2 regions of the Nostoc sp. MS1 genome follow, and region 1 is predicted to be linked to the other one. Evidence: riboswitches for the same ligand, from Rfam matches in the RefSeq annotation. Region 1 holds a riboswitch; the other holds the start of a gene.
What was found. A riboswitch is a leader RNA that binds a small molecule or an ion and turns the genes downstream of it on or off. The one in region 1 is predicted to bind cobalamin.
Positions count from the first base shown of each region.

Region 2: linked by a shared signal. The riboswitch ahead of cobG (precorrin-3B synthase) and the one ahead of NSMS1_RS26615 (DUF1636 family protein) in region 1 are both predicted to bind cobalamin.

Region 1 is NZ_AP023441.1:6,169,041-6,177,582, reverse strand. Features, by position in the region: gene NSMS1_RS26645 (hypothetical protein) at 1-128, shown strand, start outside; gene NSMS1_RS26640 (hypothetical protein) at 174-635, opposite strand; gene NSMS1_RS26635 (hypothetical protein) at 807-1,298, shown strand; gene NSMS1_RS26630 (pentapeptide repeat-containing protein) at 1,356-3,536, shown strand; gene NSMS1_RS26625 (class I SAM-dependent methyltransferase) at 3,798-4,373, opposite strand; gene NSMS1_RS26620 (hypothetical protein) at 4,596-5,090, shown strand; cobalamin riboswitch at 5,094-5,270, shown strand; gene NSMS1_RS26615 (DUF1636 family protein) at 5,291-5,698, shown strand; gene NSMS1_RS26610 (cobalt-precorrin-6A reductase) at 5,741-6,478, shown strand; gene NSMS1_RS26605 (cytochrome P450) at 6,516-7,901, opposite strand; gene NSMS1_RS26600 (ParA family protein) at 8,225-8,542, shown strand, end outside.
Region 2 is NZ_AP023441.1:2,106,195-2,114,736, forward strand. Features, by position in the region: gene NSMS1_RS09170 (response regulator) at 1-266, opposite strand, end outside; tRNA gene NSMS1_RS09175 (tRNA-Met) at 1,235-1,308, opposite strand; gene NSMS1_RS09180 (class I SAM-dependent methyltransferase) at 1,640-2,422, opposite strand; cobalamin riboswitch at 2,604-2,734, shown strand; partial or broken gene cobG (precorrin-3B synthase) at 2,774-4,183, shown strand; gene NSMS1_RS09190 (precorrin-8X methylmutase) at 4,208-4,834, shown strand; gene NSMS1_RS09195 (precorrin-2 C(20)-methyltransferase) at 4,837-5,538, shown strand; gene NSMS1_RS09200 (FAD-dependent oxidoreductase) at 5,553-6,974, opposite strand; gene NSMS1_RS09205 (mercuric reductase) at 7,361-8,542, shown strand, end outside.

The DNA of each region.
Region 1 (8,542 bases):
AGGATTGTTTTGTAAATCCTCCCTGTGGTTGTCCTAACCCTGGTAAAGAAGTCCAGTGTGAAGACTGTCCGCACCTGGAAGCTTGTTTTTCTAATTGTAGAAAAGAGAGTAAGGAGTGGGTGAGATAGAGGAGACAAGGAAGATGTATAACTGCCCACTCAGCACGCTTGAAGTTACCGAGCCTGCCTAACTTTTTTGCTGTTTGGCACTTTTTCTTGTGAAATTAAAAGCTTATAGTTATACTGTCCTGGGGATAAATTTCCTATGTATATTAAGTACCTGCCTGAGTCCCAGTAACCAGAAAATTCGGGTTTATCTCCTGAGTAACTATCTGCTAAAACACAGAAACGTCCACCAGGTCCATCAATCAATAGTGTAGGTTTTCCCTCACTTTCAACTGTCAATCGTAAGTAAGGTATTGCTTCTTTAACTTGGATAATTTGATTAGGAGTAGTACCGACGTTACCGCAATTACTTTTTACTGATGCGCCAGACTGTCCACTCAAAACCATTGGTTCTGAGGGTAACTTCTTACTAATTTGAACTGGTGGTACTTGAGCCAAATTGGCTTGACTTGATGCCAAAACCATCACCAAAGCTGCGGGAACAAGTTGAAATAAGTTAAACTTTCTCATATAAATTAATGCTCCCGACTATTTTTAGAGCGATATAAATATAAATAGTCTGAGTTATATGACGCTGCCTATCCGTCTATGTTCCAAAATATACTGTATAAAATTTTATTTAGTAAATTAATGAATATATAGCTAAATATTAAAGATTAGATAAAGTATCTAATTAATAAGATGGCTATCTGGAAAAGAGAAACTAGGGATTGGGAAACTCAGGACTTCCGCTACCATAGGCAGTGGATATTAGGAGCAATAGGAACTGGAAAAAAATTCTGCTCTGCCTTGTCTCCCTTTTCTCCTAATATATTTTTTCATCCCCCTTCCCTTGGTAAGTATCTTATGAGTCCTCAACCAGAAGATGATTTAGAGCGGCGTTTGCAACAGCTAGAGGCAGAAATGAAGTCCCAGCCTTCAGCACCAGAGAATAATTCGCCGTTGAGTTGGTTAAGTTGGCCACCCAATTTCCAGAAAATACAAGTCTGGTTTAACGGCTTATCACAAACAAATAAGCTCATAGTTGGGGGGGTGTCAGTAATATTAGGTCTAGCGATCGCTCAAATGGTGGTGAAAGCCGTTGTATCAGCAATATCTTTGGCGCTATTGGCAGGGTTGGTGTATCTTGGATACAAATTTTTTGTATCTGGCAATTCGCAAAATAAGCCATAGTCTTATGTTAACCATGCCGGAAAGGGCAAAGAAATAACTTTAAAGGAAATTATCTAAATGACCACCCCAATTGTTAAAAAAACTAATAATCCCCTTGGTAACAATCCAGCCAAAACCAGTTCGATACCCTTAGTCAAAAGACGCTTGGCAGCTTGGGTGACTGAAATTAGCTTATTGGCTGCCGCCGGCTTGGTTCCTTATGGTCTGGGTATGTTTGTCAATTCCAGAAGTGAGATTAATCGAGAACCGCTTCATCCAGTATTAGTGGTGACAGAAAGAGCGATCGCTAGACCTTTGGCATTACCCGCAGACTACGGTATTCGTAATGTAGCTTGGCCAACTAATTACTTATGGATGTTAGCTTTATTAGCACCCACTACCCTTTCATGGTGGCAATTATACTTACTAGCAAAAACAGGTAGCACCCTTCCTAAACGCTGGTTTGGTGTGAAGGTCGTCAACGAGGAAGGTACTCCCCCAGGTTTAGCCGCCGTTGTCGTCAGGGAAGGGATAGGTCGCTGGACTGTACCTGTGTCTGTTGCTTACATTCTCTGGCGCTACAGTTTTGCTTTCCCCAACTTGCCATTGTTCACCTCATTGGCAGTATTGATGGTGGTAGGTGAAGCTTTAGCCTTACCCGCACGCCGAGGACGGAAAGCCTTGCATGATTGGTTGGCAGGTACTTACGTAGTCGATGCTAATCGTCCCGTAGCCGCCCCAGATGTAGCTGCTAGTGGACGGAGTTTGGCGACTGCTAATCAGACTGAGGAGGGAAATCAGGCATTAGGTGCAACAGCAATGGCCATGAGTTACCACCAACCAGAAGCTTTAGCTACAGATAACAGCAGCTTGGTTTCTCTATGGCGGCGGATGCAGCAAAATCCTAACCTCACCCTGTTCGGTGTCGCCCTCACCAGTATGACGGCTGTATTAGCTACCTTAATTGGGACTCAAGTTTACATCCAAACTCAGCACGGGAATCGAGAATCGCAAAAAGTTAATAGTCAGCAGTTCTTGGCACTGGTGCAACAATTAAGTCCTGAGTCTGGGGCTACCATTGAAGACCGCCAAAGAACAATTTTAGCTTTGGGTAGTCTCAAAGATTTCCAGTCTATCCAGTTTTTGACGGATATGATGGTCAAGGAAAATAATCCCATCCTGATAGACACCATCCAACAGTCGCTAACCAGTGTAGGAATAGATGCCATTCCCGAATTACAAAACAAAAACCAGTTTTTGGCTTCAGAATTAGATTCTGTTGGTAGCGCCTCCCCAGAACGAGAAGCGCGACAAAAGCGGCTACAAATTAACCAACAGACAATTAATAAAATCCTCAATGTTTACAGTGGTAAAACTACAGGGCTTGACCTGAGCCGGACTCAACTTGGTCAAAGCGGTACTGCGGGTAGTTCTTTCTTCAGCTTGGTTTTAGACAATAGTGATTTATCAGGCATCAAATTTAAAGGTGCTAATCTTAACCAAGCTAGTTTTAAGGGTAGCCGTTTTCGTGGTGTTGGTGAAGATGGACGCTGGGATACTTTTGATGATGCGATCGCTGATTTAAGTCAAGCGCAGATGAAACAAGCCAATTTCACTGATGCTAACCTCAGTCGTGTCCTCATGACTCGCAGCGACTTAAGCCGCGCTACCCTCAACAGAGCTAACTTAGCAAATGCCCGCTTAATTGGTGCAAACCTCAGCAGCGCTCAATTAGTAGGAGCCGATTTGCGAGGCGCTGTTTTAGAAAATGCCAGCTTAACAGGGGCAGATTTAGGTGATGCTAAATTACAAGAAGCTAACCTCTATGGCGCACGTCTTGGTCGAGTCATCGCCATAGGCACTCAATTATCGTTTGCAAACCTAACTAAAACTAGTTGGCAAAATTCAGACCTTTCTGGTGCTGATTTAGAGCGAGCCAATCTCAGCAATGCTGACTTCAGTTCCAGTCGCATGACAGGAGCGACTTTGCGATCGGCTCAACTAGAAAATGCTAATCTGCAAAATGCTGACCTAAGTCTTGTAGATTTACGAGGAGCAAACGTTGCCGGTGCTGACTTTAAAAATACAATCCTCACCCCCAGCAAACAAGACCCATCTGATCAATTTGTCCAAACCCCAGATTTAGGTTCGGTGTCTGCGGTAGTCAAAGGCGTAGATTTTTCTCAAGCGAAAAATTTAGATGCCAAGCAACTAGCTTATATTTGCACTCAAGGCGGGATTCATCCTCGTTGTCCGTAGTTAGATCAGGGTGTAGCATTTGTGAGAGGTTAAGATCAGATAGCATTTGTCAATAAGCAATAGTAGTTAAAATATTGCTGAAATCGGGGTCGGAAACACACTTTTTGAGCAGGCGATGCCTACGCTTAATCTTGATACGCATCATTCATTCTTGCCCCATAAGTTAAGTACAATAGTTAACTTAATACCTGTGTTTTTCCTAAATTTTCAGCACAATTTCTAATTGACAAAAGTAAAATTATCTTAATTTCTCACCGATGCTCATGAGGCGATCGCCAATGCACAAAAATCGCGATCTGTCTCAACTAGGCGCGTTTGAGTGAAACCAGCAGTCGTAAGTATCTGAGTTAATCCAGTACTTGATTGCCCTGAATAAGAAGTAAAACCAAGTGCTATTCGACCACCAACCTTCATAACTCGCCGCACTTCCCGCAGCCCAACTACGGCATCTGTCCAGACTTGCATAGAGTTAACCGCCAGCACTTTATCAAATTTGTTGTCTTCAAAGGGCAAACTTTCCACCGAACCTTGCCGTAAATCAACCAGACCCATCTCAATCTTCGCCATGTTTCTAGCTGTAGCTTGCTCAACCATTTCTTGAGAGTAATCGATGCCTGCGATATATCCTGCTGATGCTAAAGAGGATAAACGCTGAATACCAACTCCTGAGCCAAATCCAACTTCCAACACTTGGTCATTTGGCTGAATATCGAGTTGGTCGATCACCGAATAGGTAAATGCTTGGTTCATGGATGTCATAATCATGCCACCCAACCTACCTAGCATACCCTTTGGGCGACCAAACATCTGCATGAATATACTGTCTACAATGCTCATCACTATTAATTACCTCTCTACTGTGATGCCTCTATGCTATCTAGTATTGAGTTTTTAACACATTGTCATTCTGCCTAAAACTACAAACACTGGGTATCTATGACATAGTGTATTAATTTTGAATTTTAAATTGATATTACCCATGACCTAGAACCGACATCAGCGATAACATAGGTATTCAAAGGAACTTTCAAAATCCAAGATGGTGTGAGGAGTCGGGTGATGAAGTATTTACCTTATTTAGTTACGGTTTTGGGGATTAGTTCTGCTTTGAGTCTGGTAATTAACACTCAACCAGCACAGGCACAAGCTGCATACGGTAGTTATGTTGGTATCGGGCCGACTGTTGGTTTGACTAATGGTATCCAAGTAGGGGGGGTGCTAGCCTTTCGTTACAAACTGCTGGAATCACCTATTTCCTTCCGCGCCCAAGCTTTGGTAGGGCAAAATACCGCAGTTGTACCCACAGTTTCCTATGATATCCCCTTGAACTGGCAAACAGATGCTTATCTGGGTGCTGGGTTAGTGTTGACTGGTGGTAATAGCGCCTCTCCTGTGGGTGACAAAATTAGCTTTGCCTTACAACCAGGTGTTGATTACATAGTTCCTAACAGTAATACTGTTTTATTTGGTAATGCCGTTATCGCTTTTGATGCTTATCGTGACGGTGGCGGTGCGGCTGTCGCTGTCCAAGGTGGTGTAGGTTTACGCTTTTAAGTTACGATTGAGTGAATGTTCGGTTCTGGTGGGGAGCAGTCACCAGAGGTAACGGGGAAAGTACGCCTGCGGTGCGTCGTAGGCTCGCGGTGAAAATCCGGCGCTGTCCCGCAACTGTGAAGGAAAGTAATGGTGTTGACTTTCCCAGCCAGAATGCCCGCCGAATTTTGTCTATTATTCTCAACATCTGCGAGGTACGGATGACTATTGATAACTCCTTGGGTGTGGCTGAACACACCTTATTTGTTTGCAAAACATGCGCGAGTGTTTGGCAAGATGGTAAGCGTGTAGGTGAAAGCGGTGGTCAAAAGCTTTTAAACCAACTCCAGCAATTAGCGCAAGATTGGGAATTACGAGATAAATTTCCCATCCAAGAAGTTGAATGTATGAGTGCTTGCAACCGTTCTTGTGTTGTTGCTTTTAGTGGTAAAGGCAAATTAACCTATCTTTTCGGTGATTTAGCTTTAGATGATAATATCTCTGCCGTGTTGGAATGTGCCAGCAAATACTACGATAAAGCAGATGGTTTACTACCTTGGTCAGAACGCCCTGAACCTTTAAAAAAGGGTATTCTAGCTCGGATTCCAACCTTACCTATCAATAATTAGGCTGTAGGTGTATGCTTAATTTTTGAATTTTGAATTTTTCCGATGCGCCTTTTAATTCTGGGTGGAACTGGAGATGCAGCCGAACTCAGCGCCAAAGTAGCAAATATTTCAGGTATTGAGGCGATCGCATCTCTAGCCGGTCGCACCCGTGAACCCATCCTTCCATCAGGTAACTTCCGAGTCGGGGGTTTTGGCGGTGCGGCTGGACTAGCTGAATATCTTCATCAGATGCAAATTGATGTATTAATTGATGCTACTCATCCCTTTGCATCACAAATTTCATTGAATGCAGCTACGGCGGCGCATGAAGTCGGCATACCACATTTAATGTTAATTCGTCCGCCTTGGGAAAAAGTAGCAGGCGATCGCTGGATTGAAGTTGATAGTACCAGCGCCGCCGCCGATGTTGTAGAAAACCAAGCCAAAAGAGTATTTTTAACCGTTGGTAGACAAGAACTCGCCGCCTTCGCCCATCTACAAGACATCTGGTTTCTCATGCGAATGATTGACCCCCCGGCGGCTGATGCCTTAGTGCCGCCTGGGATGATATTGTGCGATCGCGGCCCCTTCACCCTCACACAAGAAAAAGAACTCCTCATTCAAAATCATATCGACACCATCGTCAGCAAAAATAGCGGTGGTAACGCCACCTATGCCAAAATTATCGCCGCACGAAAATTAGGCATACAAGTTGTCATGGTAAAACGTCCACCAGTACCAGACGCAGAACAAGTTGCAAACGTTGATGCAGCAGTAGCTTGGCTACGGGAAAAATTGTGAGGAGACAGTTGACAGTTGTTTTTTCTCCTCTACTCCCTCATCTCCCCCCACTCCCCACTCCCTGCTCCCCACTCCCCAATTTATTCGTCACCATTCTCATTCCGCCCGGCGCAGCCAAGGTTAAACCGCGACGGACTGGACGAACTGGACGCTTACTGAGTCTGGATACTCGAAACTGTGACAAGATTGTTGCTAAGACAATTTTCATTTCATATTGGGCAAATGCTAGACCGATACAACGCCGATTTCCGCCGCCAAAGGGTAGGTATTCGTAAGGAGAAAATTGTCTTTCTAAAAAGCGTTCTGGTCTAAATTGTTTAGATTGGGGATAAACTTCTTCTCGATGGTGGGCTAAATAAATACTCGGAACAACCAATGTTCCTTTCGGCAATTGATAACCCATAATTTCTACAGGGTTGTTGGTTCGCCTAAAGAAAGCATTCAGCACAATGGGATAAAAGCGGAGAGTTTCCTGGCAAACTGCTGTTAAGTAAGGTAGTTTAGCAATACTGCTGGGTTCTGAATTTTCATCAATAGTATCTAATTCTTGGGATAACTTTTCCCGCACTTCTGGTAGACTATCAATCCAATAAAATGCCCAAGTTAAAGCAGAAGCAGTAGTTTCATGTCCTGCAACCAACATTGTCATTAATTCATCACGCAACTCTAAATCTGACATCGGCTGTCCATCTTCATAACGTGCCGAAATCAATAAACTGAGAATATCTTGACGGTTTTCCGCAACATCAGCCCGACGCTGATCAATTAAAGCGTATATCAATTCGTCAATTTTCTCGATGAGGCGCACCATCCGCCCCCAAGGACTCCATGCGCCGTAATCTTTTTGTGTAAAACCAAAAAATAACGTGCTGGACATCAAAGGCGAACCCATAAAATCTAACAAAGTAGTTAGTAGTTGCCGCAGTTCCTCAAACATTGGCCCTTCATCTACACCAAACACTACTCGCAAAATCACCCGCATGGTAATTTCCTGCATAGAAGCGCGGATATTGAAGGGCTTGCCTATTTGCCATTGTTGAGTTACTTGCCCCGTAATTTCACGGATAGCTTGACCATAAGCCCGCATTCTTTCACCGTGGAAAGGAGGGGTTAAGAGTTGACGTTGACGCTGATGGCGATCGCCTTCCAGTAAAATTAAAGAACTCTTACCTAGCAAAAGTTCTAAAAGCGGCCCACCTGCTCCCCCAGTGTCAAAACAATTAACATTACTAAAAATCTGCTCCAGTGCTTGGGGATGACTGAAGTACACAAAATGCGATTCTCTGCTACTCCAGATAGTAAAGTTATCACCGTAGACTTTAGCAAAATCTTCTACATACTCTAGTGGCTGGGTAATAAACTTAAATAACCGCAGCAAACGCGGGATTCTAGGGCCTTGGGGTAGGTTGTAAGTAGCTGTCATAAAAATAAAAGTTTAAGTCTACAGACTTCTATTCTTACGATTTTTTCTCAAACTGTGGGTGGTCATTAGTCATTAGTCATTAGTCATTAGTCATTAGTCATTAGTCATTAGTCATTAGTCATTAGTCAACAGTCCATAGTCCAAAGAAAGGGAAAGGGAGTTTATTGTTAGCTTTCTCGTTTCACCTTTAACCTTTTGTTCATCTCCCTCATCTCCCCCCTCTTCCTCATCTCCCCCACCTCCCCAGTCCTATTTTCAACTCAAATGCAACGACAGTCACACAAAGCGGTATATTCAAGTATGGCAGGGTCGGATGATAACAAGTGCCAAAAATCATCACTATTCTCAACGGTAAGGGGGGTGTCGGTAAAACGACTACCTCCATAAATTTAGCTGCTCAGTTTGCGAAGAAGAAAAAAGTGATTCTTGTTGATACAGATGTACAGGGTTCTGCCAGTTGGTGGTTTGGCAGAAGTCAAAATGGGATGGGGTTTGATCTATCCCAAGAAACCAATCCTCAGCTTTTAGGTAGGTTACAAACTATCAAAGAATACGATTTAGTAGTAGTAGATACGCCACCTGCGCTACACTCGGAAGCACTAGCCACAGTAGTAGCGATCGCAGATTATCTAGTTTTACCT
Region 2 (8,542 bases), 3.1 Mb from region 1:
ATTTCCAACAAACGATAATCCCAATAATTCATTGAGATATCTTGTTGACGTAGCTGCATTTTCTCAACATCGATTTGAGGACAATGTTGATTCATCAGCCTGCGCCAACGACGAAAAGGATGAGTTCCGCTTGTAGCCCAAACTATCCTACCTAGCCGATAATAAAAAGTCCATTGATGCCCTTTTGGACTAGTAATATTTAACTGACCGTTATATTGGAGTTGGGTACAAGTTCTAAATTCGTTAAGTACGTTATTTGATACCATCGGTTCCGGGTGGTTGGTACTTGATACTTGTGTTATGAAAAATCAGCCTTAACAAAGCCCAAATTAATTAAGTTGTTAGTTGTAACAGAATGTATAAGTCAAAAAAATATTTGACTTATATAGTAACTAAAAACTAAAAACACTATGATAGCTTTACACATGAATTATTTTTTGTTAAAAATATAATTCATAAGTCTTTGTTGCCACCAAAACTATTTCACTTTTTAGTTAAACAATATTGTTATAATTCAGCACCCCAAAACATAAATCAATATCTTTAGTAACTTATTATTTTAGATACTTTTAATTTAATTTATATCCGTATAATTTCTGATTTTCGGTTAAGCAAAAAATGTTATGTTTCAGCAATTTTGTTGATCAGCAAATTCAGGATTAAGTTAATAATTATTAATATTAATAATTATTTAATTTGAATTAGATATCTTTCAAATAAATCAAGCAAGTATCAAGCAAACACTTAAAGAAGAGAGTGGTTGGAAAATTTAGGTTTTCCAGTAAGGGACTTCCAACTAAAAAATATTCCATAACTGTGCCGGCAAGAGAACAGGGAGAAAAAACAGTATACTTTTCCCATACATAACTCAAGTAGACTGTATGCCCTTTGTTTCTTAGGGGTGGAAAGGTAATAGTCAACTTTGTATTTGTCTAAGGTAGGGCCAAAGTAACCAGCTATCATAGCTAACTCTATCTGCCTTGCTTTGATCTCAGCCGCCACTCTTCCTTCATAGGTATCAGCTAGACTCAAAGATAAGTATTTCTGATCGCCATTAAATAAACCTCTAGGACATCTTAATCTAAGATAAGATAACCTTTAAATACTTCAATACTAACTTTCATAATAATCCTCTGACTATTTTGCATAGTCATTGGAGCCTTAAAACACATGTTTAGCTACCAAGACTGTTAGTGATTGAAAGGTGAAACCTTTACATAGGTTACTTTTTTAATGGCTCAGGTCTGACTTGAACAGACGACCCCAGGCTTATGAGTCCCGTGCTCTAACCAACTGAGCTACTGAGCCTTAGTTTTTCACATATTTCTTAATATAGCTGAAAATTTTCTTTTTGTCTAGTCCCTGAGAAATTTGATTTTCTGTATCTTTTTAATGATCCTATTACGCTCAAAGCTGGGCGTATCCGAGAGTCGGGGGTTTTGAACACCTACACCTTTATTACAACCATTGATTCTTCGTTATTTATGCGTCATACCAATTCAAAATTAAGAAAGTAATACGTAGCACAGGTTTGGGCGTTTGCATCTGTATCAGATTTTTTGTGAAATGGTATAAGAAGGTTTGAGCCTATTGCACTTTTATTTGCATAGTTTGTTTTTTCCACGCCGTTCTACTTGAGTTATTGGTTCTTATCTACAATAATAAATAAATAATCACCTTCATCATGTTTATATTTCTGTATTACTTCTTTTATGAATCCTGAATTAATATCCGTTGCTAATTTTTGGCATCCATGAGTAATTTCATCTACAGAAGCTAACATAGAGAAAGTAGAAATACCAGCACGTATATTTGCATCTAAATAAAATTCAGGACGATGTTTTCCACTATATAAAAATAAATCTTGTAAGTCTTGATGAATAGAGTAAGGCTCAATTTGTATAGAATTAAAACTAACCTCTTCTAAAGCGGATTTGACAGATGATAAACTTGGCATTTGCTGAGATGCTTGACTTATGGCTTCAGGAAAATACTCTATTAACCAATAATTCTGTATTTGTTCTGGTGTAGCTGTAAATAACACAAATTTACCGTTTGCCAAGACCCTGTGAATTTCTTGAAATGCTGAAACTAGATCGGCAAAATGATGAATAGCTAAAGTGCATACTACACCAGAAAAAAATTGATTAGCGTAAGGTAAATTCTCCACAGTAGCAACCAACCAATCAACAGTATGACTCTTCTTTTTTGCAGCATCAATCATGAGGCTGGATTGGTCTATTCCTCGCCAAACTCCGCCAAACTCGGCTAAAGCGACTGTATAGTTACCTGTGCCACAAGCTACATCTAAATACAAATCATTAGGCTTGATTTGTAAATGTTGGGCTAATCGAGAAGTTATATAAGGATCAGCACGACGAGTTAAATCATACCCCTTACTAATTTGCTCATAAATGGCCATGTGTTTGAGTCTCACAAATTAATCGAGTTTAGAAGAAGGTAATGTGCTTCTTTTTTGATGATTTCCAGACAAAACAATAACAAACTTTTGATTTGTGTCAGGATAATATTCATTCTAATTAACAAAGATTATCAAGTTAATGAAAAATATGAAGCAGTCAATATTATGACCAGCTACTCATGCTAGATTACTAAGGCTTGGTGTTGGGAAACTCCGGTGAGATTCCGGGGCTGTGCCGCAACTGTAATGTAAAGGCCAAAGAAATTTTCTTTTGACTTTCCGAGTCAGAATGCCAATTCCAAGTGTATACAGTCACTCCCTGCGTCGCACGGGGAAGGAGTTCTAGTTTTGTTGCCCGCTTTTACACCTTGTCCTGGCTTATTTTATGCCACACCTGCCCAAGATGGGATTTTATCTCGGATGAGAATACCAGGTGGCATTATTAATAGTAAACAATGTGAGGCGATCGCAGATATAGCAGACCAGTACGGTGGCAGTTATATCGATGTGACAAATCGCGCCAATATCCAAATTCGGGAAATTCAAGAAAAGATAGATTCTTCAGTTCTGCAAGAATTACAAGATTTGGGCTTGGGTTCTAGCAATACAGGCGTAGACCAAATCAGGAATATTATGACCAGTCCTACGACTGGTATTGATCCTCAAGAATTAATTGATACCCGTCCCTTCGTTACAAGCTGGGACAAATACATCAGTGAACATTCTGCTTTGTCAGGACTGTCGGCAAAATTTAGCGTCTGTTTTGATGGTGGTGGGTTAGTTTCGGTATGCGATCGCCCCAACGATATCACTTTTGCTGCTGTTTTGCTAGATGGTAGGGTTTACTTCCGCCTGTGTCTTAGTATGGGTGCAAAGGGAAACCCACCCGTTGACACTAGAATTTTATTATCCCCAGAGGAATGCTTACCAGTCTTAACAGTCTTGGCTGACGTTTATTTAGCTCATAGTGATACTAACAGTAAACGCAAGCCCCGGCTGCGAGAAGTAATTAATACTATAGGTTTAAATAGTTATCTCCAACAAGTCGAGGAACGCTTACCCATTTCCTTAAATTGCTCCCCATCTTCCCCATCTCCATCATCTCCCCCATACCACCACATCGGCATTCATCCCCAACGCCAAACAGGCTTATATTACATAGGTCTTGTCTTACTCCTTGGTCGTTTAGAAACTAAACAGTTAAGAGGTTTAGCTGATTTATCTACTAAATATGGCAAAGGAAACCTCAGATTAACACCTTGGCAGAATTTGCTGTTAACAGACATTCCCAAACAGTGGCTTACTGATGTTCAGAATCAAATTGTTGGGTTAGGATTAGATTTCTCACCCACGAATATTAAAAGTGGATTGGTAGCTTGTTCGGGAAACCAAGGTTGTGCTGCTGCTGCTACTGATACTAAAAGTCATGCGTTGGCATTAGCAGATTATTTACAATCTCGTATTACCTTAGAACGTCCAATCAATATCCACTTTAGCGGTTGTGAGAAATCCTGCGCCCAACACAACAACAGCGATATTACGTTACTTGGCGTTAATTACGAGAATGAGGAAAGATATCAAGTGTACGTGGGTGAAGGTGACAGCAAAAATAAATTTGGTCATCAACTTTATCAAGATATAACTGTTGCTGAAATGCCTACACTCATGGAAAGAATGCTTGAGTTGTATAAAAGCCAACAATTAAATCCTGATGAATCCTTTGGTAAATTCACTCATCGAGTTGGACTTACCCGACTAAAACAGTTATTATCTCGCCCAAATCCCATGTCTGATTATATCCGCGATGCCAATGAAATCTACCGTAATTCCTTTGCTATCATCCGGTCGGAAGCAAACCTAGATATCTTACCGCCAGATATTGCTAAGGTTGCTGTTCGCCTCATCCATGCTTGTGGGATGACGGATATTGTTACAGATTTGGGATATTCCTCAATGTTGGCGCAGTCGGGAAGGGCTGCACTAGAAGCAGGCGCACCGATTTTATGTGATTGTCGCATGGTAGCTAATGGGGTGACGAGGCGGCGTTTACCAGCAAACAATGAAGTTATTTGCACCTTGAATGAACCCCAAGTACCAGAACTAGCGCAAAAGTTGGGGAATACCCGGTCGGCGGCGGCTTTGGAATTGTGGAAACCATACCTACAAGGTGCAGTTGTCGCCATTGGTAATGCGCCTACAGCTTTGTTTCGCCTGTTGGAAATGTTAGATGCTGGATACCCCAAACCTGCGGTAATCTTAGGCTTTCCTGTGGGGTTTGTGGGTGCGGCTGAATCAAAAGCAGCATTGGCAGCAGATAGCCGGAATGTACCATTTATGACTTTACACGGTCGGCGGGGTGGAAGTGCGATCGCCGCCGCCGCAGTTAACGCCCTGGCAACGGAGGAAGAATAATCATGAATAAAGGTCGTCTCTACGGGGTTGGTGTCGGGCCAGGAGACCCCGAACTATTGACTATTAAAGCATTACGGCTGATACAGTCTGTTCCTGTGATTGCCTATCAATCAGCCACAGATAAACAGAGTATAGCGCGAGCGATCGCCTCTCCTTATTTAACAGATCAACAAATCGAAGTTTCCTTTCACCTCCCCCGTGCCTTAGAACCAGAAAAAGCCAAAGAAATCTACGACAAGGAAGTAGAACCCATAGCCGAACATCTCGCAGCCGGACGGGATGTAGTAGTGTTGTGTGAAGGCGACCCGTTTTTTTACGGTTCCTTTATGTATGTATTCACACGCTTATCTGAACAGTACCAAACAGAAGTCGTCCCTGGTGTATCTTCCTTAATGGCCTGTCCTGTATCCTTGGGTGTTCCCTTCACCTACTACAACGATATTCTTACCGTTCTACCTGCGCCTCTCCCCGCCGAAGAACTCACCACCCAATTATTAACCACCGATGCAGCCGCCATTATGAAATTAGGTAGGCATTTTTCCAAAGTGCGAGATATCTTACATCAATTGGGATTAGCATCACGGGCATTGTATATCGAGCGGGCAACAATGGCACAGCAGAGGATTTTACCTTTAGATGAGGTTGATCCAGATGAAGTGCCTTATTTTGCGATGATTGTTATACCTAGTAAAAATCGGTTGTAGCAGCTTGATCAAACTTAAGCAAAAGTCTCTAATATTTGGCTAAAGTCACGTTTGTAAAGCGTTTGACTATAATTTTGCCAGTCTACATCTGAAGAGTAAGGTAATCTTTTTAATGTAGCCTGCTGCACATACGCCATTAATGGACGACGTAGCGATTCATATTTTTGGAAAGCTGTTTCTACAGCCTGTCTATTATCCCAGTGATTATCTTTGGCAATTTTAGCAATTAATGTAGAGACAACTAGCGCATCCTCTAAGCCTTGGTTAGCACCTTGAGCCATAAATGGCGGCATTCCATGTGCTGCATCACCAGCTAATACAACTCGTCCAGCACTCCAAGTTGGTTGAATACTTGTATCTGAACTAGTCACACGATGAATATAATATGGACGCTTTTGTATATTACTAGCTGGACATATACGTACTAATTCCTTCAACGTATCAGGGAATTGTGCTTTTTCAAGTGCTTGTACAGTTAACTTTTGCAAATTACTACCATACTGATTTTGTATAGATTCCAAAGCCATAGGTAAATGTATAACATAACCAAATTTACCATTAGCTCTGTGGAATAATAATATCCTCGTATCCTGCATCTCACCAACCGCATTTTTAGACATTTCATCATGACAAACAGTAGTAATTGGTGAGCCTTGCAAAAATTTATCTTCGAGTTCCGTGGCTAGTTCTTTCTGGACATCAATAGTATCTTGAGAAAATATGGCTGCAAACCCAGAATATTCTGGTTTGGCAAAATCTTGATCAGGACTATCTTTATAAATAATTTTGCGAATTGTCGAGTTAATGCCGTCTGCGCCAACAAGTATTTTAGCTCGGAAAGATTTACCAACTGATTGCGGAGAATCCACTTGTGATTTTTCCGAATTAACGTCCTGCCAATGAGCATAAGGATTAATCTCTAATATTGCATCAGATACACAATCTATTCGCACACATCTATTCTCTAACTCATCTGCAAGATGAATACAACGGTGATTAGCTTTCACCATATCTTCAGGAAATAAGCTTCTTAAAACTGTCTGTAAATTGTACCAAGAAATTGATACTCGACCTTCACCATACTCTTGATACCAATTATCAAATTCAAGAGAAATTGAGCGAATTATCTCACCTTGCAAATTTCTATAATGCCATTTATGTAAAGTGTCAGCTTTTTTTGGATCTGTATTTGATGATTGAGAAATAGAAAAAGTTACACTAGCTTTTTTTACTGCTTCATAAGCATCATCATCTAAATACTTGAGTGATTTTAATCCATTAGGCAGAAGATCCAAACCTTGCCCAACTTGACGAAAAGCGCGAGTTTGGTCTAGTACAATAATATTTTCAATACCTCGCTTGCGTAAGCCAATAGCTGTAGCCAAACCAACAGGGCCAGCACCAACTATCATAACGTCGTATATATGTCTACTCATAGATGTAAAAACAATTAGATTAATTGAAAATAGAGTTCTTTATGGCTATTTCTTGACTTGATTTTTATTGTGACATATTAGTAGCTAGAAAAAATGATTTCATCTTGGTGGAGTGAAAAGTGAAAATCAGGAAATACCCTTGATACTAGAAATGTTAAATGTAAAATAAATGTAATATCAATATCCACAAATTATGTTAGACTTCTGAAAATATATTGATTTTATTAGTAACAAATTACACAAAAATTATGGTAAAAATATCCGTTTCCTAATATTTAATACCAATTGTTTAACATTCCACAATATCTTTAAACTTTTAAAGCTAGATTCTGTCTAATCGTAATTATTAATTACTATGACACCTAAAACACCCAAGAGGATTTCTCATGTCTAACTCCGAACTAGATAGAGTCATTGTTCGCCCTGTGGATGAGTATAATCAGAGATTGGTTGCTTATGTACATCCGTCTAATTGGGTAAATCCTCAACCTGCGGATACTTATGATTTGGTAGTTATTGGCGCGGGAACGGCTGGCTTAGTTGTGGCGGCTGGTGCGGCGGGGTTGGGTTTGGGTTTAAAGGTGGCTTTGATTGAAAAATATCTCATGGGTGGAGATTGCCTAAATTTAGGTTGTGTACCTTCTAAAACTATTATTCGCTCTGCGCGAGTGGTTGGGGAAATTAGCAATGCCAAAAATTTGGGGGTAAACGTTTCTAAGCAGATTAATATTGATTTTCCCGCAGTTATGGCGAGGATGCGCCGGGTGAGAGCAGGAATTAGTCATCATGACTCGGCTGAACGCTTTGCATCAATGGGAATTGATGTTTTCTTGGGTAGTGGTAAATTTACTAACAGCAACACCGTAGATGTAGCTGGTAAAACGCTGAAATTTAAAAAGGCTGTGATTGCTACTGGCGCAAGGGCAGCAAAACCTACAATTAGGGGAATTGAACAAGCGGGATATTTAACTAATGAGACGGTTTTTTCTCTCATTCAAAAACCGGAAAAGTTAGCGGTAATTGGTGGCGGCCCTATTGGTTGCGAATTGGCGCAAGTCTTCCGGCGTTTGGGAAGTGAGGTAGTGCTGATTCATAGCGGTTCCCATGTCTTGAATAAAGAAGATGCTGAGGCGGCGCAAATAGTCCAACAGGCGTTAATTCGTGATGGGATTCGCTTGATATTAAATGCCAAGGTAGAAGAAGTAGTCACAGTAACAGAGGGTAAACGGTTGTACTTTTGCGCTAACGGGTGTCGTGATTCTGTGACGGTAGATGAAATATTAGTTGGTGCAGGCCGATCGCCTAATGTGGAAGGATTGAATTTAGAAGCTGTCGGGGTAGAATACGATCAGCGCTTGGGTGTAAAGGTTAATGATTACCTGCAAACAACAAACCCCAAGATTTACGCAGCAGGCGATATCTGCATGGACTGGAAATTTACCCACGCAGCCGATGCAGCCGCCAGAATTGTGATTAAAAATGCCCTATTTTCTCCCTTTGGCTTAGGAAGGTCAAAACTTAGTAGTTTAGTAATGCCTTGGGTAACATATACTGACCCAGAAATTGCC